Regions from separate parts of the Aeromicrobium sp. 636 genome, predicted to be linked through region 1. Evidence: predicted binding sites of a transcription regulator. Region 1 holds the regulator's gene; each other region holds the start of a gene.
The links. The regulator HrcA, encoded in region 1, represses chaperone genes, less so after heat shock. The targets are predictions, from matches to a motif close to TTGGCACTCGNNNNNNNCGAGTGCCAA.

Region 1 (9,528 bases):
CGTCTGGGCCAACAGCTCGGCGGCGATCGCCGGCTCGGCCTGCGCGAGCGCGGCGGCGTCGCGCTGGTGGACCTTCGGCACGACCAGCACGTGCACGGGCGCCTTGGGGTTGATGTCGCGGAACGCCAGCGTGTGCTCGCTCTCGGCGACGACGTCGGCCGGGATCTCGCCCGCGACGATCTTGCAGAAGATGCAGTCAGCAGCCATGCGCCGACTCTAGCGACCTCCCGAGATTTGCTCCGCAACTGACCTTTCAGGAGCTCTGAAAGGTCAGTTTGGGAGCAAATCTCGGGGCGGGGAGGTCACTTGAAGGCGTCGCGCAGGCGACTGAAGACGCCGCGGGAGCTGTGGCTGACGACCGGGTCGACGTGCTCCTCCTGGCGCGCGGTGGCGAGCTGCTCGAGGAGCTCACGCTGCGCGGCGTCGAGGTCGCGCGGCGTCTCGACCACGACCTGGACCGTGAGGTCGCCGCGACCCGAGCCGCGCAGCCGCGGGACCCCGAAGCCACGGGTGACGATCGTCTCGCCGGACTGGGTGCCCGCGGGCACGTCGATCGCGACGGACTTCTCGAGGTCGGGGAGGTCCTCACGCTCGGCGTCGAGCGTCGGCAGGTCGATCCGCGTGCCCAGCGCCGCAGCGGTCATCGGAACGGTGACCTGGCAGACCAGCGCGTCGCCCTGGCGGGTGAAGACGGGGTGGTGCGCGACCTTGATCTCGATGTAGAGGTCGCCGGCCGGTCCGCCACCGGCGCCGACCTCGCCCTCGCCGGCCAGCTGGATCCGGTTCCCGTCGTCGACGCCGGCCGGCACGGTGACCTGCAGGCTCCGACGCGACCGCACGCGACCTTCGCCGCCGCACTCGCGGCACGGGTCGGGGATGACGGTGCCGTAGCCGTGGCACGTGGGGCACGGACGCGAGGTGCGGATGTCGCCGAGCAGCGAGCGCTGCACGTGGTGGACGCTGCCGTGTCCGTGGCACGTCCCGCACGCGACCGGCTCGGAGCCCTCGTTCGCACCGGAGCCGTCGCAGACCTCGCACGTGACGGCCGTGTCGACCTTGATCTCACGCGTGACGCCGAACGCCGCCTCGGCGAGGCTGACCGAGAGGCGCAACAGCGCGTCCTGACCGCGCTGGACCCGGGACCGCGGACCACGCGACGACGTCTGCCCGAAGAACGCGTCCATGATGTCGTCGAAGCTGAAGCCCTGGCCGAAGCCGCCGCCCATCCCGCCGCCGGACAGCGGGTCGCCGCCGCGGTCGTAGACGGACCGCTTCTGCGGGTCCGACAGCACCTCGTAGGCCGTCGTGACCTCCTTGAAGCGCTCGGACGCATCGGGAGCGTCGTTGACGTCCGGGTGCAGCTGGCGCGCCAGCCGGCGGTACGCCTTCTTCAGCTCCTCGGGGGTGGCCTCGCGGGAGACGCCGAGCAGTTCGTAGTAGTCCAAGATCTCTTCTCTTTCGCAGTCAGTCGCGAGGTGGGCGCTCAGCCGTCGGCGAGGATGCGGCCGACGTAACGGGCGACGGCGCCGACGGCGGCCATCGTGGCGGGATAGTCCATGCGGGTCGGTCCCATCGTGCCCAACTGGGCGTAGGACTCGCCATCGGGGCCGTACGTGCTGGCGACGACGGCCGTCCCGGACAGGTCGTCGCGGCCGGTCTCGCGACCGATGCGCACGTGGGGACCGGTCGTGGCCTCGCCGAGCAGACGCAACAGGACGACCTGCTCCTCCATCGCCTCCAGCACGGGCCGGATGGCGGTGTCGAAGTCGGCGCCGAACCGGGCCAGGTTCGCGGTGCCGCCGACGGCGACCCGCTCGTCGGACCGCTCGTTGGAGAACGTGTTGGCCAGGGTCGTGACGATCGAGGACACGACCGGGCGGTCGTCGACGTCGAACGTGTCGATGAGGTCGGCCAGGTGCAGGGAGGCCTGCGGCAGTCGCTCGCCCAAGGTAGCGCGCACGATGCGCGACTTCAGGTCGGCGAGCAGCTGGTCGCCCGGGGTCTGGGCCAGCTCGACGATGCGCTGCTCGACGCGACCGCTGCTGGTGATGACGACGATGAGGACGCGCGAGCCCTCGAGGGCCACGAGCTCGACGTGGCGCACGGTCGAGCGGGTCAGCGACGGGTACTGCACGATCGCGACCTGGTTGGTCAGCTGGGCCAGGATCTTGACGCTACGCATGACGATGTCGTCCACGTCGATGGCGCCGGACAGGAAGGTCTCGATGGCGCGGCGCTCGGCGACGGAGAGTGCCTTCACCTCGGCCAGGCGGTCGACGAACATCCGGTAGCCCTTGTCGGTCGGGATGCGGCCGGCGCTGGTGTGCGGAGCGGTGAGGTACCCCTCGTCCTCCAGGGCGGCCATGTCGTTGCGGATCGTGGCGGACGAGACGCCGAGGCGGTGGCGCTCGACCAGGGCCTTCGATCCGACCGGCTCCTGCGTCGCGACGTAGTCCTCGACGATCGCACGCAGGACGTTGAGACGGCGGTCCTCGATCACGCTGTCACCTCCACGCTGCTGGCACTCGACCCGGGTCAGTGCCAGTCTACCGGCGAGTCACACGGCGGTGCGCCTGCACGAACCCCTCGCCGACATGGCAATCTGTCGGGGTGAGTGAGGTGTCCGTGCGCGACGACGGTTCGATCGAGGTCGTCGACGCCGATGAGGTCCTGATCTACACCCCCTATGCCGTCACGGCGCCCGACGGCACCACCGTCGAGCACGAGTCCCGTGGCGGGACGATGGCCTCGGTGTGGGCCACGTCCGTGGGCGAGACGTTCGTCGAGGTCTCCCACCTGGGCCACGGTCCCGCCGGTGGCGAGCTGGTGATGGTCGTGACGCGTCCGGGCCACTCCCCCGACGTCGCCCTCGGCGCCCTGGTCACCGACGAGGTCCCCGACACCGTTCCGGACTCCTGGCCCGCCGCCGTCGACCTGGCGATCGGCCTGATCGTCGACGACACCCTCGACAGCGGGTCCAAGGACGACATCGAGGCGTTCCACCAGCGACTGCTCGGCGTGTGGTTCGGGCATGGCTGACCGGTACGGCTCCGACGTCCTGTCCGGCGACTGGCGCAAGCCCAAGCGGGGCCGCTCGACCGAGCTGGCCGCCGACCTCGGTCTCGTCGTCGAGGAGGCCTCCAGCGGCTTCGTCGGCGAGATCACGCGCGTCGAGCGCGACCTGGGCACCGTCGAGCTGGAGGACCGCCGGCTGCGCCGCAAGGTCTTCCCGCTGGGGCCCGGCTTCCTGATGGAGGGCAAGCCCGTCGTCCTGGTCGCGCCGACCCCGAAGGCCGCCACCGCGCCCACCCGCACCGCCTCGGGATCGCGCCTGGCCGCCGACACCCGCGCCAAGGTGGCACTGCCCAGCCGCATCTTCGTCGAGGGTCGCCACGACGCCGAGCTCGTCGAGAAGGTGTGGGGCGACGACCTGCGCGCCGAGGGCGTCGCGGTCGAGTACCTCGGCGGGATCGACGACCTGGCCGCGATCGTGCGCGACTTCCAGCCCACCGCGAAGCGGCGCCTCGGCGTCCTGGTCGACCACCTCGTGCCCGGCTCGAAGGAGCAGCGTCTCGCCGACGAGGTCAAGCACGTGCCGCACCTGCTGGTGGTCGGCCACCCCTACGTCGACGTGTGGCAGTCGGTGAAGCCGCAGCGCCTCGGGATGGAGGCGTGGCCCACGATCCCGCGCCACGTCGAGTGGAAGAAGGGCGTCTGCGCCCACCTCGGCTGGCCCCACGCCGAACAGGCCGACATCGCCCGGGCCTGGAAGGCGATCCTCGGACGCGTCGACTCCTGGACCGACCTCGAGCCCGCCTTCCTCGGCCGGGTCGAGGAGCTCATCGACTTCGTCACCCAGCCGGCGTAGGACTCAGTCCACCGCGTCGCGGATCAGCGGACCGGTCATGCAGTGGCCGCCGCCGCGGCCGCGCCCCAACTCGGCGCCGACGATCTCGATGACCTCGAGCCCGGCCTGGCGCAACAGCGAGTTGGTGTGGGTGTTGCGGTCGTAGGCCACCACGACGCCCGGCTCGAGGGCGACGAGGTTGTTCCCGCTGTCCCACTGCTGGCGCTGGATGTCGTACTCGCTGCCGCCGGTCTCGACGACCTGGAACTTCCCCACCCCCAGGGCCTTCGCCACCACCTCGAGGAACGGGGTGTCGTCGTGATCGATCACCTCGATGCCGGGTGCGACGTCCGAGGGCACGATCGTGAAGGCATGGATCGTGTTCACGATCTCGGGATAGACCGTCACGACGTCACGGTCGGCGAACGTGAAGACCGTGTCGAGGTGCATCGCCGCCCGCAGCTTCGGCATCCCCGCCACGATGACCCGCTCCGCCGCGCCCTGCTCGAACAGAGCCTTGGCCAGCTGCGTGATGCCCTGCCGCGAGGAGCGCTCGCTCATCCCGATCAGCACGACGCCCCCGCCGGGCACCATCACGTCGCCGCCCTCCACGGTGGCGGTGCCCCAGTTGATCTCCGGGTCGCCCCACCACACGGTCGACCCCACGAACTCCGGGTGGAACTCGTAGATCGCCTTCATCAGGAGCGTCTCGTCCTTGCGCGCCGCCCAGTAGAGCGGGTTCAGCGTCACCCCGCCGTGGACCCAGCAGGTCGTGTCGCGGGTGTAGAGGGTGTTGGGCAGCGGGGGCATCAGGTACTCGTGGCCGCCGTGCGCCTGGCGGACGAGGGCGCGGTACCCCGCAGAGAGGTCGCTGGGCAGCTCGCGGGTCGACAGGCCGCCGATGAGGTAGCGGCTGAGGTCGGCCGCCGCGAGGCCGTCGAGGTACGCCCGGGTCTCCTCCACGAGCCCGATGCCGACCTCGTTCGGGACGATCTTGCGGTCCAGCAGCCAGGTGCGCGCGGCGGGGTCGGCCATCGTCTGGGCGAGCACGTCGTGCAGCTCGACCACCTCGATGTCGCGCGCTCGCATCATCGCCACGAAGTCGGCGTGGTCGCGCTGGGCGTGCTCGACCCACAGCACGTCGTCGAACAGCAGGTCCTTGCAGTTGGACGGCGTGAGCCGCTCGTGGGCCAGCCCCGGCTCGCAGACCAGGACCTTGCGGAGCCGGCCCACCTCGGAGTGGACGCCGTAGGCGTCGGACGGCTGGGTCATCGGAGGTCCTTCCGGTGGTGGCGGGTCACACGTCGATCCCGCCGGTCACGAGCGTGTAGACGCCGGCGATCGCGCCGACGCAGATGATCAGGAAGAGCACGAGCTCGGCCCGGGTGAAGATCCGTCGGCCACGTTCGGTGCGCGCCCGGACGTACAGCAGTGCTGCCGGCGCGTAGACCAAGCACGACAGGAGCAGGAAGGGCGGCCCGGCCGCCACGAAGAGGAAGATCGCGTAGGCCACGGCCAGCACGGCGATGACGGCGTGCCGTCGCCGGTGGCGTGCGTCGTGCTCGTAGGTCTCGCCCGTGACGGCGAGCTTGAGCGCGTAGGCGGCGGCCAGCAGGTACGGCACCAGCACCATGCACGTGCTCAGCGCCAGCATGAAGTCCAGCGAGTCGCTGATCAGCAGCGTGAGGCCCAGCAGCACCTGGGCGCCCACGGTGGTCGCCAGCAGCGCGCCGACCGGCGTGCCGTGGTCGTTCTCGCGCCCCAGCGCGGCTGGCATGTCCTCCGCCCGGGCGGGAGCGTGCATGACCTCGGCCGCCATCAGCGTCCACGCCAGGTAGGCGCCGAGCACGGACACCACGACGCCGGCGCTGACGAACCACTCGCCCCACGGCCCGACGACGCCCTCGAACAGGCCGACCATCGACGGCTCTCGCGTCTGGGCGATCCGGGACCGGTCGAACGCCCCGTAGGAGACCATCGTCACCAGGGCGAACAGCGCCAGGACGCTCAGGAAGCCCAGCACGGTGGCGGTGCCCACGTCCTCACGGCGCTGGGCGTGGCGCGAGTAGACGCTGGCGCCCTCGACCCCGATGAACACGAACGTCGTGATGATCATCGTGTTCTTGACCTGGTCGGTCAGCGAGCCGAGCTCGTCCCGGGCGAGGAAGTTGGCGCGGAACACCTCCGGATCGAACTGCGTGGCCAGCACGACCACGAACACCAGGATCGGCACCAGCTTGCAGATCGTGACGATCCGGTTGACGACCGCCGCGTCCCGCACGCCGCGGGCGATGAGGAAGTGGAACACCCACACCCCGACCGTCGAGACGGCGACCGCCAGCAGCGTGCCGCCGCTGCCGAACCCCGGCAGGAACGCACCGATCGTCGCGGTGATGAACACCCAGTAGAAGGCGTTGCCGGCCACGCCGCTGGCCCAGTAGCCGATCGCGGAGTTGAAGCCGACGTAGTCGCCGAAGCCGGCCTTGGCGTAGACGAAGACGCCGGCGTCGAGCTCGGGTCGGCGCAGGGCCAGGTTCTGGAAGCACAACGCGAGCATGAGCATGCCCGTGCCGGCCAGCGTCCACGCGATGAGCGCGCCGGCCACGCCGGTGGTCGTCGCGAAGCCGCCCGGCAGTGAGAAGACCCCGCCGCCGACCATGGAGCCGATCACCATCGCGGTCAGGACCGGGCGGCCGACCTTGGTGACGGTGGAGTGATGCGTCGTCGTGCCCGCCTCGCCCATGGAGTTGAACGTAGCCGAATCAGGGCCGGTCCGCGCTCAGCCGAGCGCCTCGACCGCCTCCAGGACGACCCGGTCCGCCATGAGGCGCCCGGTGCGGGTGAGCACCATGCGGTCGCCGACCGGCGTCAGCCAGCCGGCGTCGACCAGCCGATCGGCGCCGCCCAGCAACGCGGTCTCGATGCCCTCGGCGAGACGGATCCGCAGCATGACGTCCTCGAGGTGCCGCGCTTCGGCATCCGGGCGCTCGCCGTCGGCGCGCGGCGACTCCCCCGCGGTCAGCCGCTGGGCGTAGGCCGCCGGGTGCTTGACGTTCCACCAGCGCTCACCGCCGACGAAGGAGTGCGCTCCGGGACCGACGCCCCACCACTCGCCGCCGTTCCAGTAGCCGATGTTGTGACGGCACCGCGCGGCCTCGTCCCGGGCCCAGTTGGACAGCTCGTACCAGTGCAGTCCGGCGGCCGCCATGAGGTCGTCGGCCAGGAGGTACTTGTCCGCGGTCTCGTCGTCGTCGGGCATGACGACCTCGCCGCGGCGGACCTTGCGGGCGAAGGCCGTGCCTTGCTCGACGATCAGGGCGTAGGCGCTGATGTGGTTCGGTTCCATGGCCAGCGCGGACTCCACGGAGTGCCGCCAGTCGTCCATCGACTCGGTCGGCGTGCCGTAGATGAGGTCGAGACTGACCTGCTCGAATCCGGCCTCGCGCGCCCAGGCGACGGCCTGCGGGACCCGCTCGGGATCGTGGGTGCGCTCGAGCACCGACAGGACGTGGGGCACCGCCGACTGCATGCCGAACGAGATCCGGGTGAACCCGCCCTCGCGCAGCTCGGCCAGCGACTGCGGCGAGACGCTGTCGGGGTTCGCCTCGGTCGTCACCTCGGCACCGGGCGCCAGGCCCAGCCGGTGGTCGACCGCGCGCAGGAACCGCACGAGGTCGCCGGCCGGAACCTGCGACGGTGTGCCGCCCCCGACGAACACGGTGTCGACCGTGCGCTCGGGGACGAGCGACAGCTCCGCCAGGGCCGCCTCGATGTAGGTGGCCCTGGACGCGCCGATCACGTCGGGTCCGCCGAGCTCGTCGGCGGTGTACGTGTTGAAGTCGCAGTAGCCGCACCGCACGGAGCAGAACGGCACGTGCAGATAGATGCCGAACGCCACGCTCCCAGAGTACGCGGCCCCGAATCAGGCCTCGACGTAGAAGCTGTTGAGCAGGTCGGCGTTGCGCTCCTCGACGACGCGGCGCTTGACCTTCATGCTCGGGGTGATCTCACCGGACTCGATCGACAGGTCGTGGTCGAGCAGGGCCCACTTCTTGATCGTCTCCCAGCGGTTGAGCCGCGAGTTGAGCTCGTCGACGTACCCGGCCATCTCGGCCTGCATCCGGTCCGACGCGGCGATCTCGGCGTAGGACGCACCGGCCATGCCGTGGCTCTCGGCCCAGGCCTCGGCCGCGTCCGGGTCGAGCGTGATCAGGGCCGAGCAGAAGTTGCGGTCGTTGCCGTGGACGACCATCTGGCTGGCCAGCGGGCACACGGCCTTGAACGTGCCCTCGACGTGCGAAGGGGCCACGTACTTGCCGCCGGAGGTCTTGAACAGGTCCTTCTTGCGGTCGGTGATGCGCAGGAAGCCGTCGGCGTCGAACTCGCCGATGTCGCCCGTCGCGAGCCAGCCGTCCTCGGTCAGCGCCGAGGCCGACTCACCCTCGAGGTTGTGATAGCCGCGCATGACGTTGGGGCCCTTGATCATGACCTCGCCGTCGGCGGCGATCTTGGCCTCGGTGCCCGGGAACGCCCGGCCGACCGTGCCGATCTTGAAGTCGTCGGGATCGTTGACGAACGCGCCGGCCGACGTCTCGGTCAGGCCGTAGCCCTCCATGACCAGCACGCCGGCGGCGTGGAACCACTCGGCGATCTCGGTCGACAGCGCCGCGGCGCCGGAGATGAAGAAGCGCACGCGCCCGCCGAAGCGGTCGCGGATCTTGCTGAAGACGAGCTTGTCGGCGATGCGGTGCTGGATCTTCAGCCCCACCGGGATCGGCTTGCCGGCGCGCTGGAGGCGCGAGACCTGCAGGCCGACCTTCTCGGCCCAGCGGAACAGCTTGAGCTTCGCGCCGCCCTCCTCGACCATCATGCCGACGACGCGGCCGTAGGCCTTCTCGAAGATGCGCGGGGCTGCGCCCATGAACGTGGGGCGGACGACCGCGAGGTTGTCGACGATCTTGGGCACGCGCCCGTCGACCGCACACGGGTAGCCGATCGTGAGCTGAGCGGTCAGCAGCACCTTGCCGAACGAGTGCGCCATCGGCAGCCAGCGGTACTCCAGGTCGGACTCGGACAGCGATCCCGGGGCGGCGACGGCGGCGCCCTCGAACGTCCAGCAGTCGTGGACCAGGCGCACGCCCTTGGGGCGCCCGGTCGTGCCCGACGTATAGATCAAGGTGGCGAGCGACTCCGGCTCGGTGCCGGCGATGCGCTCGCGCACGACGTCGGGGTGGTCGAGCAGGTACTTCTCGCCGCGCTCGATGAGGTCGTCGAGGGTGATCACCCAGTCGCCGTCGGCCTCGCCGTCGTAGACGACGACGCGCGAGACGCTGGGCAGCTCGGAGCGCTTCTCGCGCAGCTTGGCCACCTGCTCGTCGTCCTCGGCGAAGACGACGCGGCTGTCGCTGTCGGACAGGATGTAGGCCACGTCGTCGGTGCTCGAGGTCGGGTACACGGTGGTCGTCGCCGCGCCGGCCGCGTTCACCGCGAGGTCCGAGAGGATCCACTCGATCCGCGTGCCCGAGGCGATCGCGACGCGCTGCTCGGGCTCGATGCCCAGGTCCACGAGCCCGGCGGCGATCTTGGAGACCTTGTCACCGGTCTCACTCCACGTCATCGAGATCCAGTTCTCGTCGGCGTCGGGGTAGCGGAACGCCTCGCGCGGCCCGGACGCCTCGACC
Region 2 (9,528 bases), on a different contig from region 1:
GAGGCCCTCGAGTCGGCCGTGCGCGCCGGAGCCTCGGAGGGGGTGGCCCTGCTGCCGATGGGGACCCCCGCCGAGGACGAACACGTCTCCGTGGAGTTCTCGCATTCCGGACCCTCCGGAATCCAGTACGACAACACCCGGTTCGACGTGGTCGTCGCCGATGCCGACACGGTGCAGGGTTGGGGCGTGGCACTGGAGCCCGAGGCCGTCGCTGCGCTCGACGCGGGACGTGCCCTCGCCGGCCCCACGGCCGCCGTCCGCAACGGTCGCCTCGCCGCAACGCTCGAGGACGTCGACGCCGAGGAGTCCGGCTCGGGGACACCGCTGGTGATTCCCGCCGTGCCTGCCGACCTCGAGGGTGAACCGGTGCCCGACGGGGTCAGGAGCCCGCTCGCGCGCGTCGTCATCCCGCCGGACCTGGCCCGGTCGCTCGGCCTGGACTTCGTGGCCACGTCCGCCGTCGTCGATCGCCGCGGTCCGGCGCCCTCCGACGACCAGCTGACGGCGCTGGAGAAGGTGCCCGGCGTCAGCGTCGAGGTCCAGCAGGAGGCCCGCTTCGCGAGCTACCACCTGATCTTCGTCCTGCTCACGCTGCTGGGCGTGGGTGTCGTCGGCCTCGCCACCGCGACCGCCGTCGCGCTGGCCCGGCTGGACGGGCGCGAGGACGCCGCGACCCTCGTCTCCGTCGGCGCTCGCCCGTCGACGACGCGGTGGAGCGCTGCGGCCGCCGCCCTGCTGATCGGCGGGCTCGGGAGCATGCTGGGCCTGCTCGTCGGGGTCCTGCCCGGCATGCGGGCTGCGACGTCGATGACCGGTGGCTACGGCGAGGCGTTCGTCGCCATCCCGTGGGCCCTGCTGGCCACGGTCGGCATCGCCATCCCCCTCGTGGTCGCGGGCGTCGCCTTCGCCACTGCGCCGGTGCGCAGCGAGCACGCGACCTCGAGCCTGCGCTGAACGCACGGAACCCCGGCACCGAGGTGCCGGGGTTCCGTGAGGTACAGCAGTGGACTCAGAAGCCCATGCCGCCCATGCCACCCATGTCGCCCATGTCCGGCGCGCCACCGGCGGCGGCGGGCTCGGGCTTGTCAGCGACGACAGCCTCGGTCGTCAGGAACAGCGCGGCGATGGACGCGGCGTTCTGCAGCGCCGAGCGCGTCACCTTGGCGGGGTCGATGATGCCCGAGGCGATCATGTCGACGTACTCGCCGGTGGCCGCGTTGAGGCCCTGGCCGGGCTCGAGGTTCGCGACCTTCTCGGCCACGACTCCGCCCTCGAGGCCCGCGTTGATGGCGATCTGCTTCAGCGGGGCCGACACAGCCAGGCGCACGATGTTCGCGCCGGTCGCCTCGTCACCGGTGAGCTCGAGCTTCTCGAACGCGGCCTTGCTGGCCTGGACCAGCGCGACGCCACCACCGGGGACGATGCCCTCCTCGACGGCCGCCTTCGCGTTGCGAACGGCGTCCTCGATGCGGTGCTTGCGCTCCTTGAGCTCGACCTCGGTGGCCGCGCCGACCTTGATGACGGCCACGCCGCCGGCCAGCTTGGCGAGGCGCTCCTGGAGCTTCTCGCGGTCGTAGTCCGAGTCGCTGTTCTCGATCTCGGCCTTGATCTGGGCCACGCGGCCGGCGATCTGGGCCTCGTCGCCGCCACCCTCGACGATGGTGGTCTCGTCCTTGGACGTGACGACCTTGCGCGCCGTGCCCAGCAGGGTCAGATCGGCGTTCTCGAGCTTGAGACCGACCTCCTCGCTGATGACCTCGCCACCGGTGAGGATCGCGATGTCGGTCAGCATGGCCTTGCGGCGGTCACCGAAGCCGGGGGCCTTGATGGCGACCGACTTGAAGGTGCCCTTGAGCTTGTTGACGATGAGGGTGGCCAGGGCCTCGCCCTCGACGTCCTCGGCGATGATCGCCAGCGGCTTGCCGGTCTGCATGACCTTCTCCAGCACCGGGACCATGTCCTTCACGGTGCTGATCTTGCTGTTGACGATCAGGATGTACGGATCCTCGAGGACCGTCTCCATGCGCTCGGGATCGGTGACGAAGTAGCCCGACAGGTGACCCTTGTCGAACCGCATGCCCTCGGTCAGCTCGAGGTCGAGGCCGAACGTGTTCGACTCCTCGACCGTGATGACGCCTTCCTTGCCGACCTTGTCCATGGCCTCGGCGATGATCTCGCCGACCGTCGGGTCGGCGGCCGAGATGGACGCGGTGGAGGCGATCTGCTCCTTGGTCTCGACGTCCTTGGCCATGTCCAGCAGCTGGGCGCTGATGGCCTCGACCGCGGTCTCGATGCCCTTCTTCAGGCCCATCGGGTTGGCGCCGGCGGCCACGTTGCGCAGACCCTCGCGCACGAGCGCCTGGGCCAGGACGGTGGCCGTCGTGGTGCCGTCACCGGCGACGTCGTCAGTCTTCTTGGCGACTTCCTTGACGAGCTCGGCGCCGATCTTCTCGTAGGGGTCCTCGAGCTCGATCTCCTTGGCGATGGAGACGCCGTCGTTCGTGATCGTGGGGGCTCCCCACTTCTTCTCGAGGACGACGTTGCGGCCCTTCGGGCCGAGGGTGACCTTCACGGCGTCGGCGAGCTGGTTCATGCCGCGCTCGAGCCCGCGCCGGGCTTCTTCGTTGAATGCGATGGACTTAGCCATGGGTGCGTGTCTCCGACAATGGGTAGAAGTGGATCTAGCACTCTCACTATACGAGTGCTAATCACCACAACTCAAGCCACCCCGCACCGGGGCCGATCCAGCCCGTCAGTGCTGAGGCTGCACGTTCTCGGCCTCGCGTCCCTTCGGGCCGTCGACGACCTCGAGTTCGACGGTCTGACCGTCCTCGAGGGTCTTGAAGCCGTTGATCGCGATCTTCGACCAGTGGACGAACACGTCGTCCTGGCCGTCGACGGCGATGAAGCCGTACCCCTTGTCGGAGTTGAACCACTTGACGGTGCCATGCACCATGTGACCACCTGTTCTGCGCGAAAAGGCCCGCGGCCGGACCCACCTCCAGCGTATCGCCAGCCGTGGCCGCAGCGTGAATCGGATCCGGCGATCGGTGGCTCAGCAGCCGCCGGCGACCGCCGGGATGATCGAGATCTGCGTGCCGTCGACCGTGCGGGTGTCGAGACCGTCGGCGAAACGGACATCCTCCTCCGCCACGTACACGTTCACGAACCGGCGCAACTTGCCGTCCTCGTCGACGATCCGCGCCCGGATGCCGGGGTAGGTCGCCTCGAGCGACTCGATCACGGCGCTGAGGTTCTCGCCCTCGGCGCTGACCTGGGACTCGTCGTTCGTGTAGCTGCGCAAGATGGTGGGGATACGGACGGACACGGCCATGGGGTGCTCCTCAGAAGAAGGGGTGGGTCGGACGGATCAGGCGATGCCGGCCGCGGTGAAGGCGTCGTAGGTGGGGGCGATGGTCGCTCGCGGACCGACCGAGCCGGCGACGGCGTCGAGCGTCTTGAGGCCGTGGCCGGTGTTGATCACGACGGTCTCGAGCGACGGGTCGAGCTGCCCGGTCTCGACGAGCTTCTTCAACACGGCCACCGTGGTGCCGCCGGCGGTCTCGGTGAAGATCCCCTCCGTGCGCGCCAGCAGGACGATCGCGTCGCGGATCTGCTCGTCGTCGACCTCCTCGACGGCGCCCTGGGTGGCTCGCGCGATGTCGAGCACGTAGACGCCGTCGGCGGGGTTGCCGATCGCCAGCGACTTGGCGATCGTGTCGGGCTTGACCGGGCGGATCGCGTCGACGCCATCCTTGAAGGCGGTCGCGACGGGATTGCAGCCCCGGGCCTGCGCGCCGAAGATCCGGCAGGGCTTGTCCTCGACCAGCCCGAGCTCGACGAGCTCCCGGAAGGCCTTGTGCACCTTGGTCAGCTGCGAGCCCGACGCGACCGGGATGACCACCTGGTCCGGGAGTCGCCAGCCCAGCTGCTCGGCGATCTCGTAGCCGAGGGTCTTGGAGCCCTCGGCGTAGAACGGCCGGACGTTCACGTTGACGAACGCCCAGCCCGGGTCCTCACCGGCGATCTCACTGGCGAGCTTGTTGACGTCGTCGTACGTGCCGTCGACGGCCACGAGGTTGTCGGTGAAGATCGCCGAGTTGACCTGCTTGGGCGTCTCGAGGTCGCTCGGGATGAACACGACGGTGCGGATGCCGGCGCGGGCCCCGGCCGCGGCGACCGCGTTCGCCAGGTTGCCGGTGGACGGGCAGGCGAAGACCTTGCTGCCGAACTCGCGCGCGGCACTCAGCGCACAGGCCACGACGCGATCCTTGAAGGAGTTGGTCGGGTTGGTGCTGTCGTCCTTGACCCACAGTCGCGTCAGGCCCAGCTCGGCGGCGAGGTTGCGCGCGTCGAGCAGCCGGGTGAAGCCGGGCTCGAGGTTGGGGCTGGTCTCGATGTCGTCCGGCACGGGCAGCAGCGCCTTGTAGCGCCAGATGTTCGCGGGCCCGGCCTCGATCTGCTCGCGGGTGACGGTGCCGAACTCGTAGCCGATCTCGAGCGGACCGAAGCACTCGTAACAGGCGTAGTGCGGGCCGAGCTCGCGCGTCGCTCCGCACTCGCGGCACTTCAGGCACGTCGCCTTGCCGAAGGCGCCCTCACGCAGGGGGGTGGTGGTCTGGTCCGGGGTCGTGACGCTCACGAAGGCTCCATTCATCTCTCCGGGCCGGCGTTCGGCCACGGACGGAATTAGCACCTGGCCGGTGATCGGCTGGTTGCTGGGGCTTCGTCGGGCCGTGTCCCTCTGCCCCTCGGGATGAGTGGGTTCAGCGTAGGACGGCGTCTCACGATACGTCTACTACGTCCAAGTGATGAGACGGACGCGGTGAGGTGCGGCAGGCGCGGTGACCGGTCAGGCGGGCACGAGCGAGTCGGCCAACTCGTTCAGCCACGTCGCGACGGCGTCGGGGCCGTCGAGGACGACGTCCGCGAGCGGCACCAGCGCATCCTGCTCGGCCGAGGCCGAGCACACCAGCGTGACGTCGATGCCGTCGGCGCGCAACGCGAGTCCCTCCTCGAAGGCGGGGAGGTCGCCGAGGTCGTCACCGGCGTACATGACGATGTGGGGCTGCGTCGGCTCGATCGCCCGGCGCAGCGCTTGGCCCTTGTCCGAGCCCGACGCACGCAACTCGATGACCTGGCGACCCGGCTCGAGGTGCAGACCGACCTCGGCGGCGAGCGCCTCGATCTGGGGTCGCAACTCGTCGAGCAGACCCGGGGCGACCCCGCGGGTGTGCAGCGCGATGGCCAGTCCCTTGTCCTCGACACGGATCCGCGAGGCGCCATGGTCCTCGAGCCACTGCGGCAGGCAGTCGGCGAGGTCGGAGACGCCCTGCGGGCGGCTGGGGCGGCGGACCTGGCCGGTGGCCGCGTCCCAGCGCTCGGCTCCGTACTGCCCGAAGACGACGAGGTGCTCCAGACCGGGGCCCTCCTCGAACCGGCCGAGTCGGCGGACCTGGTCGACCGGGCGCCCGGTGATGATCACGATCGCGCCCAGCACGGGCCCGAGACGACGCAGGGCGTCCAGCGACTTCGGGTGGATGTACGCCGCCTCCGGGTCCTCCACGATCGGAGCGAGTGTTCCGTCGAAGTCGAGGGCCAGCAGCATCTGCCCCGGGTCGGTCATGTCCCCATTATGGCGCGGCACGAAAGCTCACCGGGGGCTGGCCAGCACGACGGTGAGCGACGACGAGGACATGTTCGCGGTGGCGGGCATGAGCCGGACGATGCCCAGGTCCTGACCCAGCAGCGCGGCCTCGGCCTGCTGTCCCGCGGGGAAGTAGACCGTGTCCTGTGGCACGCTGCCGCGCCAGTCGGAGACCGCCGCGACGTTCCAGCCGGCACCCCGGGCCTGCCCGGCGACCCGGGCGGCCAGACCGCCGATGCCGATCTGGTTGTAGACGCCGACCGCGATCGAGCGGGTCGCGGTGGGCTCGACGGTCGGCTCGGTCGTGGGCTCCGGCTTGGGCTTCTTCGTCGCCTTCGCCGTGGGCTCGGACTTCTCGGACTTCTGCGCCTTCGGCTTCTTGGTGGCCGTGGGCTCGGCGCTGGCGCCCTTCGACACCTCGGCGGACGCGGCCGGGGGGTCGTCGCTGCGGACGACGCTGATGATGGCCACACCCCCGAGAGCACCCAGGACGAGCCAGACGGCCGGCAGGACGATCAGCGACCACGTGGGCCGGGGACGGCCGAGGTCACGACGATCCTCGGGACGCTCGGGCTCGGGCTCGTGCTCCACCTCAGCGGTCGGAGCCGGTGCGGCGGGCCTGACGCTGGCGCTGACGCTGCGAGCGCAGGCGACGGAGCCGCTTGACGAGCAGGGGGTCGTGCGCGAGCGCCTCTTCGGAGTCGATCAGCGCGTTGAGGATCTGGTAGTAGCGCGTGGCGGTCATGTCGAACTTGTCGCGGATCGCCTGCTCCTTGGCGCCGGCGTACTTCCACCACAGCCGCTCGAGCTCGAGCATCTCGCGGTCGCGATCGGACAATGTGCCCTCGTGGACCACCGGGTCGTGACTCTCCACCGCTGCCATGGCTCGATGGTACCGGCGGAATCACACGGTTGTCATTCATGTCGGCGAATCGACGCCCGGACGCCCGTCAGTCCCACGCGCGTGCGCCCGTTCTCATCTAGGGTGGGCCCATGGCGCCCGAGCAGACCGACTTCCTCGTGATCGCCAACCGCCTCCCCGTCGACCGTCTCGTCGGTCCCGACGGCGAGGTGTCCTGGCGCAAGTCCCCCGGCGGCCTCGTGACCGCCCTCGAGCCCGTGATGAAGGTCAAGGGCGGAGCCTGGATCGGCTGGCACGGCGCGTCCGACGAGGACCTGCCCGAGTTCGTCCACGACGGCCTGCGCCTCGTCCCGGTCCCGCTGTCCGAGCAGGAGGTCGAGGACTACTACGAGGGGTTCTCCAACGGCACCCTGTGGCCGCTCTACCACGACGTGGTCGTCACGCCGGAGTACCACCGCGAGTGGTGGGACGCCTACGTCACCGTGAACCGGCGCTTCGCCGAGAAGGCGGCCTCGCTGGCCGCTCCGGGCGCGATCGTGTGGGTGCAGGACTACCAGCTCCAGCTCGTGCCCCAGATGCTGCGCGAGCTGCGGTCCGACCTGTTGATCGGGTTCTTCCTGCACATCCCCTTCCCCCCGACCGAGCTGTTCCAGCAGCTGCCGTGGCGTCGCCAGATCCTCGAGGGCCTGCTGGGCGCCGATCTCGTCGGCTTCCAGATGCCCGGCGGCGCCCAGAACTTCGCCCGGTTGGTCCGCCAGCGCGTCGGCCACCGCACCGTGAAGGACACCGTCTTCCTGCCCGACGGCCGCAAGGTCATCGCGAAGGCCTACCCGATCTCGATCGACGCGCGCGGGTTCGAGCAGCTCTCGCGCACACCCGAGGTGATCGCCCGGGCCCAGGAGATCCGCGACAGCCTGGGCAACCCGCGCCACGTCCTGATCGGCATCGACCGGCTCGACTACACCAAGGGCCTGCCCCAGCGCCTGCGTGCGTTCGGCGAGCTCGTCAGCGACGGCGTGATCGACGTCGACGACGCCGTGTTCGTCCAGGTCGCGACCCCCTCGCGCGAGCGGGTCCAGCAGTACCGCATCCTGCGCGACGACATCAATCGGCTGGTCGGCCGCATCAACGGCGACATGGGACGCATCGGCCAGCAGCCGATCCAGTACCTGCACGCGTCCTTCCCCCGCGAGGAGATGGCCGCGATGTACCGCGCTGCGGACGTCATGGTCGTCACCCCGCTGCGCGACGGCATGAACCTCGTGGCGAAGGAGTACATCGCCACGCGCTGGGACGACCGCGGCGCCCTGGTCCTGAGCGAGTTCGCCGGTGCCGCGGGCGAGCTCAGACAGGCCTTCCTGGTCAATCCCCACGACATCAACGGCATGAAGCAGGCGATGGTCGACGCGATGCAGGCCAGCCCCGTCGACCTGCGCAAGCGCATGCGCGCCCTGCGCAAGCAGGTCATGGAGAACGACATCGTGCGCTGGGCCAAGACCTTCCTCGACGAGCTGGCCGCCGTCCGCGACATCGAGCCCTCGGACGGGTGACGACGCAGCTCCCGGCGCGGGTCCGACGCGGCTATGCCCTCGGCAGCGTCGCGACGGGCACGTTCGGCACCGTGCCGGGCCTGCTGCTCCTGCCGTACCTGACCGACACGATCGGCATCGGGACGGCGCTGGCGGGCGTGCTGGTCTTCGCGCCCAAGGCGTGGGACGTCGTGCTCAACCCGATCGCGGGCCGGATCAGCGACCGCTCGCGGCACCCCGGGGGACGCCGCCGTCCGTTCCTCGTCCGGGCCGGCCTGACCCTGGCGGTGCTGTTCGCCGTCATGTTCGCCGGCCCCGCCGACCCGCAGGCGCTGGGCGCCGCCTGGGTGGCCGTGGCCTTCCTGGGCTGCGCGAGCGCCTACGCGTTCTTCCAGGTGCCGTACGTCGCGATGCCCGCGGAGCTGACCCTGGACTACGGCGAGCGGACGCGGCTGATGACCTGGCGGGTCGTGGTGCTCGCGCTCGCGATCCTGGTCTCGGGCGCCACCGCGCCGATCGTCGCCGACGAGTTCGGCCACGCCGCCATGGGTGCGTACGTCGGTGTCATCATCGCGATCGGCGTCCTGGGCTCCTGGTGGGGCACCCGCGGCGCCCCCGACCACCCCGGTGAGACCGCGACGGGAACGTTCTCCGACCAACTGCGGCTCGTCGGCGCCAACCCGGACTTCCGCGCCGTGCTGCTGACCTTCGTGGTGCAGGCCGCCGCCATCGGCACCGTGCTGGCCGGCGTCGCCTACGTCGCCGACCACCTGCTGGACAGTGCGGCGGCGAACACGCTGTTGTTCGTGGCCTTCGTCGGCCCGGCACTGCTCGTGACGCCGCTGTGGGAGCGGTACGCCGCCACGCGCGGCAAGCGCTCGGGATACGTCTTCGCCACCGGCTTCCTCATCGCCGGGATGGTCGCCCTGCTCAGCGCCCATGCCGGTTGGGTCGCCGTCACGTACGTCGCCGCGGCCCTCGTCGGCATCGGGTACGCGGGCGCCCAGGTGTTCCCCATGGCGATGCTGCCGGACGTCGCCGCCGACGATGCGCGACGCAGCGGCGCCAACCGGGTCGGCGTGTTCACCGGTGTGTGGACCGCCGGCGAGACGCTGGGCCTGGCCCTCGGTCCGGGCATCCTCGCCCTGGCGCTGACGGCCGGCGGCTACGTCTCGTCGACCGGCGGCGAGACCGTCACCCAGCCCGACAGCGCACGCCTGGCGATCGCCCTGGGCTTCTCCCTCATCCCCGCCACACTCACGGTGCTGAGCCTCGTGCTGCTGCGGGGCTACCGCCTGGACGACCGCCTCAGGAGCGCCGATGTCACCTGACCAGATTCTCGCCGAGCTGTCCGAGCGGCGCCGCCAGGACCTGCCCACGCACGGTGGCCGGACGCTGGCCTACGTCTACGACTCGGGCCTGGCTGCCGCCGACGAGGTCGGCCGTCAGGCGCTGGCGATGTACGCGTCGGCCAACGGGCTCGACCCCAC
Region 3 (9,528 bases), on a different contig from region 1:
GCGGGATCGGCCTTCAGCTTGCGGACCATGTCGAGCAGGGCGCGGGCGTGACCGTGGGCGGTGTCGACCACGAGCACGTCGACGCCGGCCTCCATGAGCCGTCCGGCACGCTCGTAGGCGTCACCGAAGAAGCCGACCGCGGCACCCACCAGCAGACGCCCCTCGGCGTCCTTGCTGGCCATCGGGAACTGCTCGGACTTCACGAAGTCCTTGACCGTGATGAGTCCGGCCAGCTTGCCGTCGGCGTCGACGATCGGCAGGCGCTCGCGCTTGTGCTGGCGCAGCAGCGCGGAGGCGTCCTCACGGCTGATGCCGACCGGACCGGTGATCAGCGGCATGTGCGTCATGACGTCGTGGACGAGGGTGGTGGACCACTCGGCGACGGGCGTGAAGCGCAGGTCGCGGTTCGTGACGATGCCCAACAGGGTGTTGTCCTCGTCGACGACCGGAAGCCCCGAGACGCGGTACTCGCCGCAGCGCTCGTCGAGCTCCTCGAGGGTCGCCTTGGGCCCGATGGTGACGGGATTGGGGATCATGCCCGTCTGGGTGCGCTTGACGAGATCGACCTGGTAGGCCTGGTCGTCGATCGAGAGGTTGCGGTGCAGGATGCCGATGCCGCCCTCACGGGCCATCGCGATCGCCATCCGGGACTCGGTGACGGTGTCCATCGCGCTCGACAGCAGCGGGATCCGCAGGGAGATCTCCCGCGTCAGCCGGGTCGTCGTGTCGACCTCGCTGGGGATGACGTCCGTCTCTCCGGGGAGGAGCAGGACGTCGTCGTAGGTCAGACCAAGGGACGCGAACTTGTCGGGGATGCCCACCATGGGCCAAGTCTACTCGCGGCCGAACGGCCTTCCGACCGGCCCGGACGTGATCCGCGACGTCAGTGCACGGGCGTGACGGGGCTGACCTTCAGCATCTGGTCGACGGACTCGAACTTGACCCGCGGACGCCCCTCCCGGGCACCTCGCTTCTCCTCGGCCTTCTCGATCGCGAGCATGCGACGGCGTCCCACGACGTGGTCGACGCGCATCCGCACGAACGCTCCGAAGGCGCGCCGGGGGCGCGGCGGCGGCGCGATCCGCCCTGCGTTCGCGTCGGCGACGATCGCGGCGATCGTCTCGTGGGCGCAGGTGCGGTTGGTGCCGATCCCCCCGTTCGCGCCGCGCTTGATCCACCCCACGACGTAGGTGCCGGGCACCTGCTGCCCGCTCGCCGGATCGACGACCCGGCCCGACTCGTTCGGCACGGTCGCGGTCTCCTCGTCGAACGGCAGCCCCGGCACCGGGGTGCCCCGGTGACCGGTGGCGCGGATCAAGGTGCCGCAGGGCACCGTGACGGCCTGCTCGGACACGCCGGACGGGGCGACCTGCACGGCCTCGACCCGCTGCTCGCCCTCGACCGAGACCACCTGACGACCGAAGGCGAACACGAGCCGGCGGCGCTCGCTCGGCGGCGCCGTCAGGTCGACGTCGACCAGCGGCAGGGCGGCCAGCACCGCGGCGTTGGAGTCCGGCTCGGCCTCGGCCAGCTCGCCCTCGGTGAACTCGTCGCGCGCCACCACCACGTCGATCCCCGGCGGCATCATCAGCAGCTCGGGCCGGGTGAACGCGGCGGCCGAGGGACCACGCCGACCGAGCAGGACGACTTCGCGGACGTCGAGGTCGCGGAACGCCTTCACGGCGTGATCGGGCATGTCGGTCCGCGCCAGCACGGCGGGGTCGTGCAACAGCAGCCGCGCCAGGTCGAGGGCGACGTTGCCGTTGCCCACGACCACCACCCGGTCACCGGCGAGGACGACGCCGGTCGTGTCGATGTCGAGCGCGCCGTTGTACCAGCCGACGACGTCCGGTGCCGCGTAGACGCCGGCCAGGTCCTCACCGGGGACCCCGAGCTCGCGGTCGCGTCGCGCGCCGACGCCGTAGATGACGGCGTCGTGGTGCTGCAGCACCTCCTGGTGCGAGATGTCGCGGCCCACCTCGACGTTCATCACCATCTTCGTGCGGGGGTGCTTGTAGGCCCAGTGGAAGAGCTCGGCGAACTTCTTGGTGTCGGTGTGGTCGGGGGCCACTCCCCCGCGCACCAGCCCACCCGGCACGGGCAACCTGTCGATCATCGTGATCTTCGCGTCGGTCGAGAGCAGCAGCTCGCGGGCCGCGTAGGCCGCTGCCGGGCCGGTGCCCACGATGGCGATGGACAACGGGCGCACCAAATCCCCGCCCATCTCGTCCCACGTGTGGGTCTGCGGGCTCTCGCGCTCGGGACGCTGCTCGAAGTACGCCGCGTTCAACTGGGCGAACACCGCCTCGGAGCCACGCAGCAGGTCGATGGCCTTGGGGGCCGCGACCGGGCACGCGTCGGCACAGGCGCCGCAGTCGATGCAGACCTGCGGATCGACGTACAGGATCTCGGCCGTGCCGAAGTCGGGCTCGTCCGGCGTGGGATGGATGCAGTCCACGGGGCAGACCGAGACGCACGAGGCGTCCTTGCAGCAGGACTGGGTGATCGCGTAGGCCACGGTGGTCTCTCGAGGGGTCGGCGGTGCGTCGGCGGGCGCTCAGAGCATGTGGACGGTGCGGTAGATCCGCATCGCCGACGGCGTCAGCAGGCCGACCTCGGAGAGGAAGTCCATGAGGTGGACACAGCTCATCCGCATGAGGTTCTGGTGGTGGGTGTTGGCCTTGACGGCCGCCTTGGCCTCCTCGGGATCGAGGCCGACGTTGGCGTAGACGTCGTCGTTGACCAGCGAGTCGACGATGATGGCCGCCACGATCGCGATGGCCAGTGCGGCCAGGTGCCGGCGCGGCTTGGAGATGCCGGAGAGGTGCTCGCGGATCTCCAGGCGCGCGAACTTCATGTGGCGCGCCTCCTCGACCACGTGGATCTTGCTGCTCGTGCGCACCTCCTCGAGCACGTTCTCGCCGCGCATCCAATCGCGCTGCATGACGTCGAGGACCTCCTCGGCGACCAGGATCGCCGCGTAGGACATCTCGCCGTTGGCGGTGGTGCGGAAGACGCGGGCCAGCTCGTGGAAGAGGCGGCGCGGACGGTAGTGCGGGACGCCCATCTTGCTGCAGGTCTTGCTGAACATCAGCGAGTGGCGGCACTCGTCGGCGATCTCGGTGAGGGCGAAGCGGAACTCCGGGTCGCCGTAGTCGGCCGAGTACTGCGAGCGCAGGACCATCGACTGCAGCATCGTCTCGAACCAGATGCCGGTGCTCATGATGGAGCCGACCTCGTGACGGGTGAGGTCGATCCGCTGCTGCTCGCTCATCCGGTCCCACAGCGCCGTGCCGTAGAGCGTCGACCACTCGGGGTTGAGCCCGTACTTGGTCGGATCGAGGGGCTTGGCCCAGTCGATCTCCTGATCGGGGTCGTACGACAGGACGGCGGCCGACTCGAGCAGACGCTCGAGCTCGGTGTCCATGTCGATGGACTGGCGGAACTCGACGGCGGCGCGATCGTCGGTGACGGTCATGGCGGTCTCCTCGGTCATCGGATGTGACATTGTGAATGTAACATAGGATGTGAGGCGCGTCACGGGGTTTCCCGCGGGCTGGACAGCAGGCAGGTCACGACCTACTGCATTGGGCTGTACTCGTGCCCCATTGGGCCCATGATGTTGTGCATGCCCAAGCGCACCCCTTCCGACCGGACGGCCGAAGTCGCAGGAGCATTCGCGGCCTGGCTGCGCCGGCGCCGCGAGGAGCTCTCGATGACGCAGGAGGAGCTGGCGCACCAGTCCGGCCTGAGTCGCAACCAGATCCAGAACCTCGAGAACAACCGCAACAACAACTCCGTCGGACGATCGTCGGCCAACCCGAGCCTGGACACGATCCTCGCCCTGGAGGCCGCCCTCGGCCTGGAACTGGGCGACCTCATGGTGCAGGTGCGCGAGTTCATGGAGTCCGGCAAGCGCTGACCCCGTCGCCGCCGGCGGACCCGTCGCGGCGGTGCCATTCGGCGAGGACCTGCTCGAACAGGTCGGCCGCGTCGCGCAGGGCCGCGGCGAAGGCCCGCCCCTGGTCCGGCGACCTCGCGTAGGACTCGGCCGCATAGGCGAGCTCGGGGCGATCGGCGGGCAGAGCGCCCAGCAGGATCACGACCCACGCCCCGCCGGGCACGGGGAACGTTCGGGCGTGCTGTTCGTCCTCTGCCGTCGCTCCGGTGCGGTGATCGGTGCACCACCACGGGCAGGTGGTCACTGGCGTTGTCATGGGAGACGTCCTATCAACGGGAGCGGACACCGGGTCGGGACCTAGGTTATTGGGCTCGTCCCGCGCTGTCCTCCCCCGTCTCACCCAGGGGACGACGAAGGCCCCGGGCAGCGCCCGGGGCCTTCGTCGTGCAGAGCAGTCGATCAGTGATTGTGACCGGCGTGCTCGTCGCCCTCATCGGCCGGCTTGTCCACCACGAGAGTCTCGGTGGTGAGCAGCATGGCCGCGATCGAGGCGGCGTTCGCCAGAGCCGAACGCGTGACCTTGACCGGGTCGAGGATGCCCTGCGCGAGCAGGTCACCGTACTCGTCGGTCGCGGCGTTGTAGCCCTCGCCCGACTCGCGCACCTTCGACACCACGACCTCGCCGGAGACGCCGCCGTTGCGGGCGATCCACTCCAGCGGGGCGTCGGCACCCTTGCGGACGATACGCACGCCCAGGGCCTCGTCGCCGGTCAGGTCCAGGTCCTTGTCCAGCACGGCGACCGCGTGGACCAGCGCCGAGCCACCGCCGGGGACGATGCCCTCCTCGATGGCCGCGCGGGTCGCCGAGACGGCGTCCTCGATGCGGTGCTTCTTCTCCTTGAGCTCGACCTCGGTGGCCGCGCCGACGCGGATGACGCAGACGCCACCGGCCAGCTTGGCGAGGCGCTCCTGGAGCTTCTCGCGATCCCACTCGGAGTCGGTCTGCTCGAACTCGGCCTTGATCTGGGCCACGCGGCCCTCGACCTCGGCCTGGTCGCCGCCGCCGTCGATGATCGTCGTGTCGTCCTTGGTGACGACGACGCGACGGGCGGTGCCCAGCACCTCGAGGCCGACCTGGTCGAGCTTGAGGCCGACGTCGGTGGTGACGACGGTCGCGCCGGTCAGGGTCGCGATGTCCTGCAGCATCGCCTTGCGGCGATCACCGAAGGCCGGAGCCTTGACCGCGACGGACGTGAACGTGCCGCGGATCTTGTTCACCACGATCGTGGACAGGGCCTCGCCCTCGATGTCCTCGGCGATGATGAACAGGCTCTTGCCCGACTGGACGACCTTCTCCAGCAGCGGCAGGAGGTCGGCCACGGCCGAGATCTTGCCCTGGTTGACGAGGATGTAGGGATCGTCGAGGACGGCCTCCATGCGCTCGGTGTCGGTCACCATGTACGGGGACAGGTAGCCCTTGTCGAACTGCATGCCCTCGGTGAACTCGAGGTCGGTGCCCATGGTGTTGGACTCCTCGACGGTGATGACACCGTCCTTGCCGACCTTGTCGAAGGCCTCGGCGATGAGCTCGCCGATCACCGAGTCACGGCTCGAGACCGTGGCGACGGCGGCCATGTCGGCCACCGAGTCGATCACGCGAGCACGCTCGTGCAGCTCGGCGGTGACGGCCTCGACGGCCTTCTCGATGCCCTTCTTCAGGCCGACCGGGTTCGCGCCGGCCGCGACGTGGCGCAGGCCCTCGTGGACCATGGCCTGGGCCAGGACCGTGGCGGTCGTGGTGCCGTCACCGGCGACGTCGTTCGTCTTGGTGGCGACTTCCTTGGCCAGCTGCGCGCCGAGGTTCTCGAACGGGTCGTCCAGCTCGATCTCACGCGCGACGGACACGCCGTCGTTCGTGATCGTGGGGGCGCCCCACTTCTTGTCGAGGACGACGTAACGGCCCTTGGGGCCGAGGGTCACCTTGACGGTGTCGGCAAGCTTGTCGACACCACGTTCGAGGGCGCGGCGTGCGCCCTCGTCGAATTCCAGAATCTTGGGCATGAGTGCTCCCTGAAGAGGTTGGGCGGGTGGACTCAGGCGATGACGGCGAGGACGTCACGGGCGTTGAGGATGAGGAACTCCTCGCCGCCGTGCTTGACCTCGGTGCCGCCGTACTTGCTGAAGAGGACCTTGTCGCCGACGGCAACGTCGACGGGGATGCGCTCGCCGCTGTCGCTGACGCGACCGGGGCCCACGGCCACGACCTCGCCCTCCTGCGGCTTCTCCTTGGCGGTGTCGGGGATGACGAGACCCGACGCGGTGGTCTGCTCGGCCTCTCCGGCCTTGATGACGATGCGATCTTCGAGCGGCTTGATGGTGACCGACACTGGTCGACCTCCCCTTTCGGATGAGTAACGTTCGGGTTGGCACTCACCCGGGGGGAGTGCCAGACCTCAGCGTAGCACCGGCTGGCACTCACCCCAACGGAGTGCCAAGCACCCGGAGCGCGACGGGGGCCGGGCCTCGGCCCGGCCCCCCGCCGGTCTCAGCCCTTGGCCCGGATCGTGCGCAGGTTGAGCACCCGGTATCCGGCGTCGAACTCGAGGTCCTTGCTGAAGTAGTCCGCCGTCGACCACAACAGCGGAACGACGTCGTGGCGCTTCAGCAGGGACTCCTCGGCCTCCGACCACGTGGCGCAGCGCTGGTCGCCGTCCTCACCGGCCACGCGCTCGACCAGGGCGTCGTACTGCTCGTTCTTGATGCGCCCGTAGTTGTACGAGCCACCTTCACCGAGGTTCGAGCTGGTCTTGGTCACCATCGGGAACGGACTGCGTGCCTCCGAGATCATCGGGAAGACCACGAGGTCCCACGGCTCCCGCTCCTCGTAGACGATGGCGACCAACTGCGCCAGGCTGCCGTTCTTGACCTCGACGTCGATGCCGATGTCGCGCAGCGCCTCGGCGAGGTACTCCGGACCGGAGTTCTGCGACTCCATGCCGACGACGATCACCGACAGCGTCTTGCCGCCGGGACCATAGCCGGCGTCAGCCAGAGCAGCCTTGGCCGCGGCGGCGTCGAACGGCAGCGTGTGCTGCTCGTTCGTCTCGTCGTAGCACTCCATCGTCGGCGAGAGCATCGTCCTGATCGGGTCGGCGACACCGAACGATGCGGCCTTCGCATAGCCCTCGGCGTCGACCGCCTGCGCGATGATGCGCCGCACCTGCGGATCGGCGCCGGGGCGACCCGGGCGCTGGTTGAACATGAGCGACTCGGTGCCGTTGGCCCGGCCCTTGATCGGCTCGTGCTCCTTCGTCAGTCGCGCGGCGTCCCTGCCGACGATCGAGACGATGTCCGCCGCGTCGGTCTCGAAGAGGTTGGCACGCGTGGAGTCGGCGGTCACGATCTTCATCGTGATGCGCTCCGGCAGCGAGGCGTCCTCCTCGACCGCCGGGGAGTCCCACCGCTCGAGGACGTAGGAGTCGCCGCGAGTGCTGGACGCCAACCGGTACGGCCCCGAGCCCGCCGGCACCGTCGCGAGCTTCTCGGTGTCCGCCAGACCGGACGGGCAGACGATGAAGGCACTGCGCAGACCGTCGAGCATGTCGATGTGCGGGCCCTTGAGCTCGATGGCCAGCGTGTGGGCCTCGTCATCGGCCACGACCGACTTCACGCCCGCCGCGCCGAACATGCGGCCCGTCAGGACCGAGCCCGTCGAGGGGTCGGCGAGGCGCTCGATCGACGCCGCGACGTCCGAGGGCTTCAGCGGCGATCCGTCGCTGCAGGTCAGGTTCTCCTTGATGACGAACTCGGCGCGCGTGGGCGTGTTCTTCCAGCTCGACGCGATCGCCGGGACGTACTCCCCGGACTTCAGGTCGATGCGGATCAACGTGTCGTAGAGCGCCTCGTAGACCTGGCTCGCGCCGTTCTCATAGGCGCTCAGGGCCGGGTCGAAGGTGTCGACGTCGTTCCGTACGGCGAGGGTGATGTCCTTCGGGGCCTCGCCGGCGGCGACGTCCGTCGTGTCTCCACCGCCGCTGCACGCCGTCAGGGTGACGGCGGCGAGCGCCGCCGCCAGTGCCGACGAAATGGTCTTCTGGTGCACGGCATGTCCTTCGGTCGTGTGATCTGGGTCTCACCGCATTCTGGGGGCCGTTCCCGATTTAGTCAAACATGAATTCAACTTTGATTTAGCCCCGACAGAGGCACGCCGCGCCGAGGGTCCACGCAGCACCCCGGCCGACCGACGACCCGCCCCCACTACGATGGATGGCCCCTGGTGCCGGTCCATCGACGCGGCACCGGACCATGCGGCGCCGCCCCCGGGTCGCGCGCCCCTGAACCCGGGCCTGCGTGGCCGGAGAGGAAGACTTGACCCAGAGCGTTGCGATCATCGGAGCAGGACCCAGCGGGATGGCCCAACTGAGGGCCTTCGAATCGGCGGCGCGAGCCGGCGCCGAGATCCCCGAAATCGTCTGTTACGAGAAGCAAGCCGACTGGGGCGGGCAGTGGAACTACACCTGGCGGACCGGCCTGGACGAGCACGGCGAGCCGGTCCACTCGAGCATGTATCGCCACCTGTGGTCGAACGGCCCGAAGGAGGCCCTCGAGTTCGCCGAGTACACCTTCGACGATCACTTCGGCCGGCCGATCTCGTCGTACCCGCCTCGCGAGGTGCTCTGGGACTACATCAACGGCCGCGCCGAGAACAGCGGAGTGAAGAAGTACGTCCAATTCTCCACCGTCGTGCGCTGGGTCGACTTCGATCCGCAGACCGAGCGGTTCACCGTCACCGTCGAGGACCTCGAGACCGGCACGACGTCCGCGCGGGAGTTCGACCACGTCGTCGTGGGCTCGGGTCACTTCAGCACCCCGAACACGCCGTACTTCACCGGCATCGAGACGTTCCCCGGTCGCCTCTGCCACGCGCACGACTTCCGCGGCGCCGAAGGGCTCGCCGGCCAGGACGTCCTGCTGATCGGCGCCAGCTACTCGGCCGAGGACATCGGCGTGCAGTCGTTCAAGATGGGCGCCCGGTCCGTCACCTTCAGCTATCGCACCGCGCCGATGGGGTTCGACTGGCCCGAGGGCATGGAGGAGCTGCCGCTCGTCGAGCGGTTCGACGGCTCGGTCGTGCACTTCTCCAACGGTGAGACGCGGCGCTTCGACGCCGTCGTGCTGTGCACCGGCTACCTGCACCACTACCCGTTCCTGCCGTCGGACCTCGCCCTGGACTCGCCGAACTGCCTGTACCCGGACCACCTGTACCGCGGCGTGGTCTCCGAGGCGAACGACCGGCTGTTCTACCTCGGCGCCCAGGACCAGTGGTTCACGTTCAACATGTTCGACGCGCAGGCCTGGTACGTCCGCGACGTGATCATGGGCCGGATCGCCCTGCCCGATGCTGCCGAGCAGCGGCGCGACATCGACGCGTGGCGCGAGCGCTTCGCGTCCCTGCAGACCGCCGGCGACGAGATCCGGTTCCAGGCCGACTACATCCGCGACCTGATCGACCTGACGGACTACCCCGCGTTCGACCTGGACCGCGTGGTCGAGATCTTCCTCGCGTGGAAGGCGGACAAGCAGGAGGACGTCCTCACCTACCGGGACAAGGTCTACCCCTCCGTCCT

Region 2: a site for HrcA is predicted at 2,682-2,708, ahead of groL (chaperonin GroEL). Genes of this name have one in related genera too.
Region 3: a site for HrcA is predicted at 6,370-6,396, ahead of groES (co-chaperone GroES). Genes of this name have one in related genera too.

The regions. Positions count from the first base shown of each region.
Region 1 covers NZ_WNJU01000001.1:997,624-1,007,151, forward strand. The annotation lists gene GL325_RS04865 (HIT domain-containing protein) at 1-207, opposite strand, end outside; gene dnaJ (molecular chaperone DnaJ) at 303-1,445, opposite strand; gene hrcA (heat-inducible transcriptional repressor HrcA) at 1,484-2,500, opposite strand; gene GL325_RS04880 (hypothetical protein) at 2,611-3,039, shown strand; gene GL325_RS04885 (DUF3097 domain-containing protein) at 3,032-3,868, shown strand; gene GL325_RS04890 (arginine deiminase) at 3,872-5,119, opposite strand; gene GL325_RS04895 (basic amino acid/polyamine antiporter) at 5,145-6,590, opposite strand; gene hemW (radical SAM family heme chaperone HemW) at 6,627-7,745, opposite strand; gene GL325_RS04905 (long-chain fatty acid--CoA ligase) at 7,770-9,528, opposite strand, start outside.
Region 2 covers NZ_WNJU01000002.1:157,585-167,112, reverse strand. The annotation lists gene GL325_RS07425 (hypothetical protein) at 1-954, shown strand, start outside; gene groL (chaperonin GroEL) at 1,010-2,647, opposite strand; gene GL325_RS07415 (cold-shock protein) at 2,753-2,956, opposite strand; gene GL325_RS07410 (MoaD/ThiS family protein) at 3,056-3,334, opposite strand; gene thrC (threonine synthase) at 3,371-4,642, opposite strand; SAM riboswitch class I at 4,651-4,763, opposite strand; gene otsB (trehalose-phosphatase) at 4,853-5,626, opposite strand; gene GL325_RS07395 (LytR C-terminal domain-containing protein) at 5,654-6,238, opposite strand; gene GL325_RS07390 (DUF3263 domain-containing protein) at 6,240-6,530, opposite strand; gene GL325_RS07385 (trehalose-6-phosphate synthase) at 6,641-8,059, shown strand; gene GL325_RS07380 (MFS transporter) at 8,056-9,369, shown strand; gene GL325_RS07375 (aspartate aminotransferase family protein) at 9,359-9,528, shown strand, end outside.
Region 3 covers NZ_WNJU01000004.1:348,853-358,380, reverse strand. The annotation lists gene guaB (IMP dehydrogenase) at 1-824, opposite strand, end outside; gene GL325_RS14600 (FAD-dependent oxidoreductase) at 884-2,518, opposite strand; gene GL325_RS14595 (diiron oxygenase) at 2,558-3,478, opposite strand; gene GL325_RS14590 (helix-turn-helix domain-containing protein) at 3,629-3,922, shown strand; gene GL325_RS14585 (hypothetical protein) at 3,900-4,217, opposite strand; gene groL (chaperonin GroEL) at 4,361-5,962, opposite strand; gene groES (co-chaperone GroES) at 5,995-6,288, opposite strand; gene GL325_RS14570 (ABC transporter substrate-binding protein) at 6,447-8,003, opposite strand; gene GL325_RS14565 (NAD(P)/FAD-dependent oxidoreductase) at 8,252-9,528, shown strand, end outside.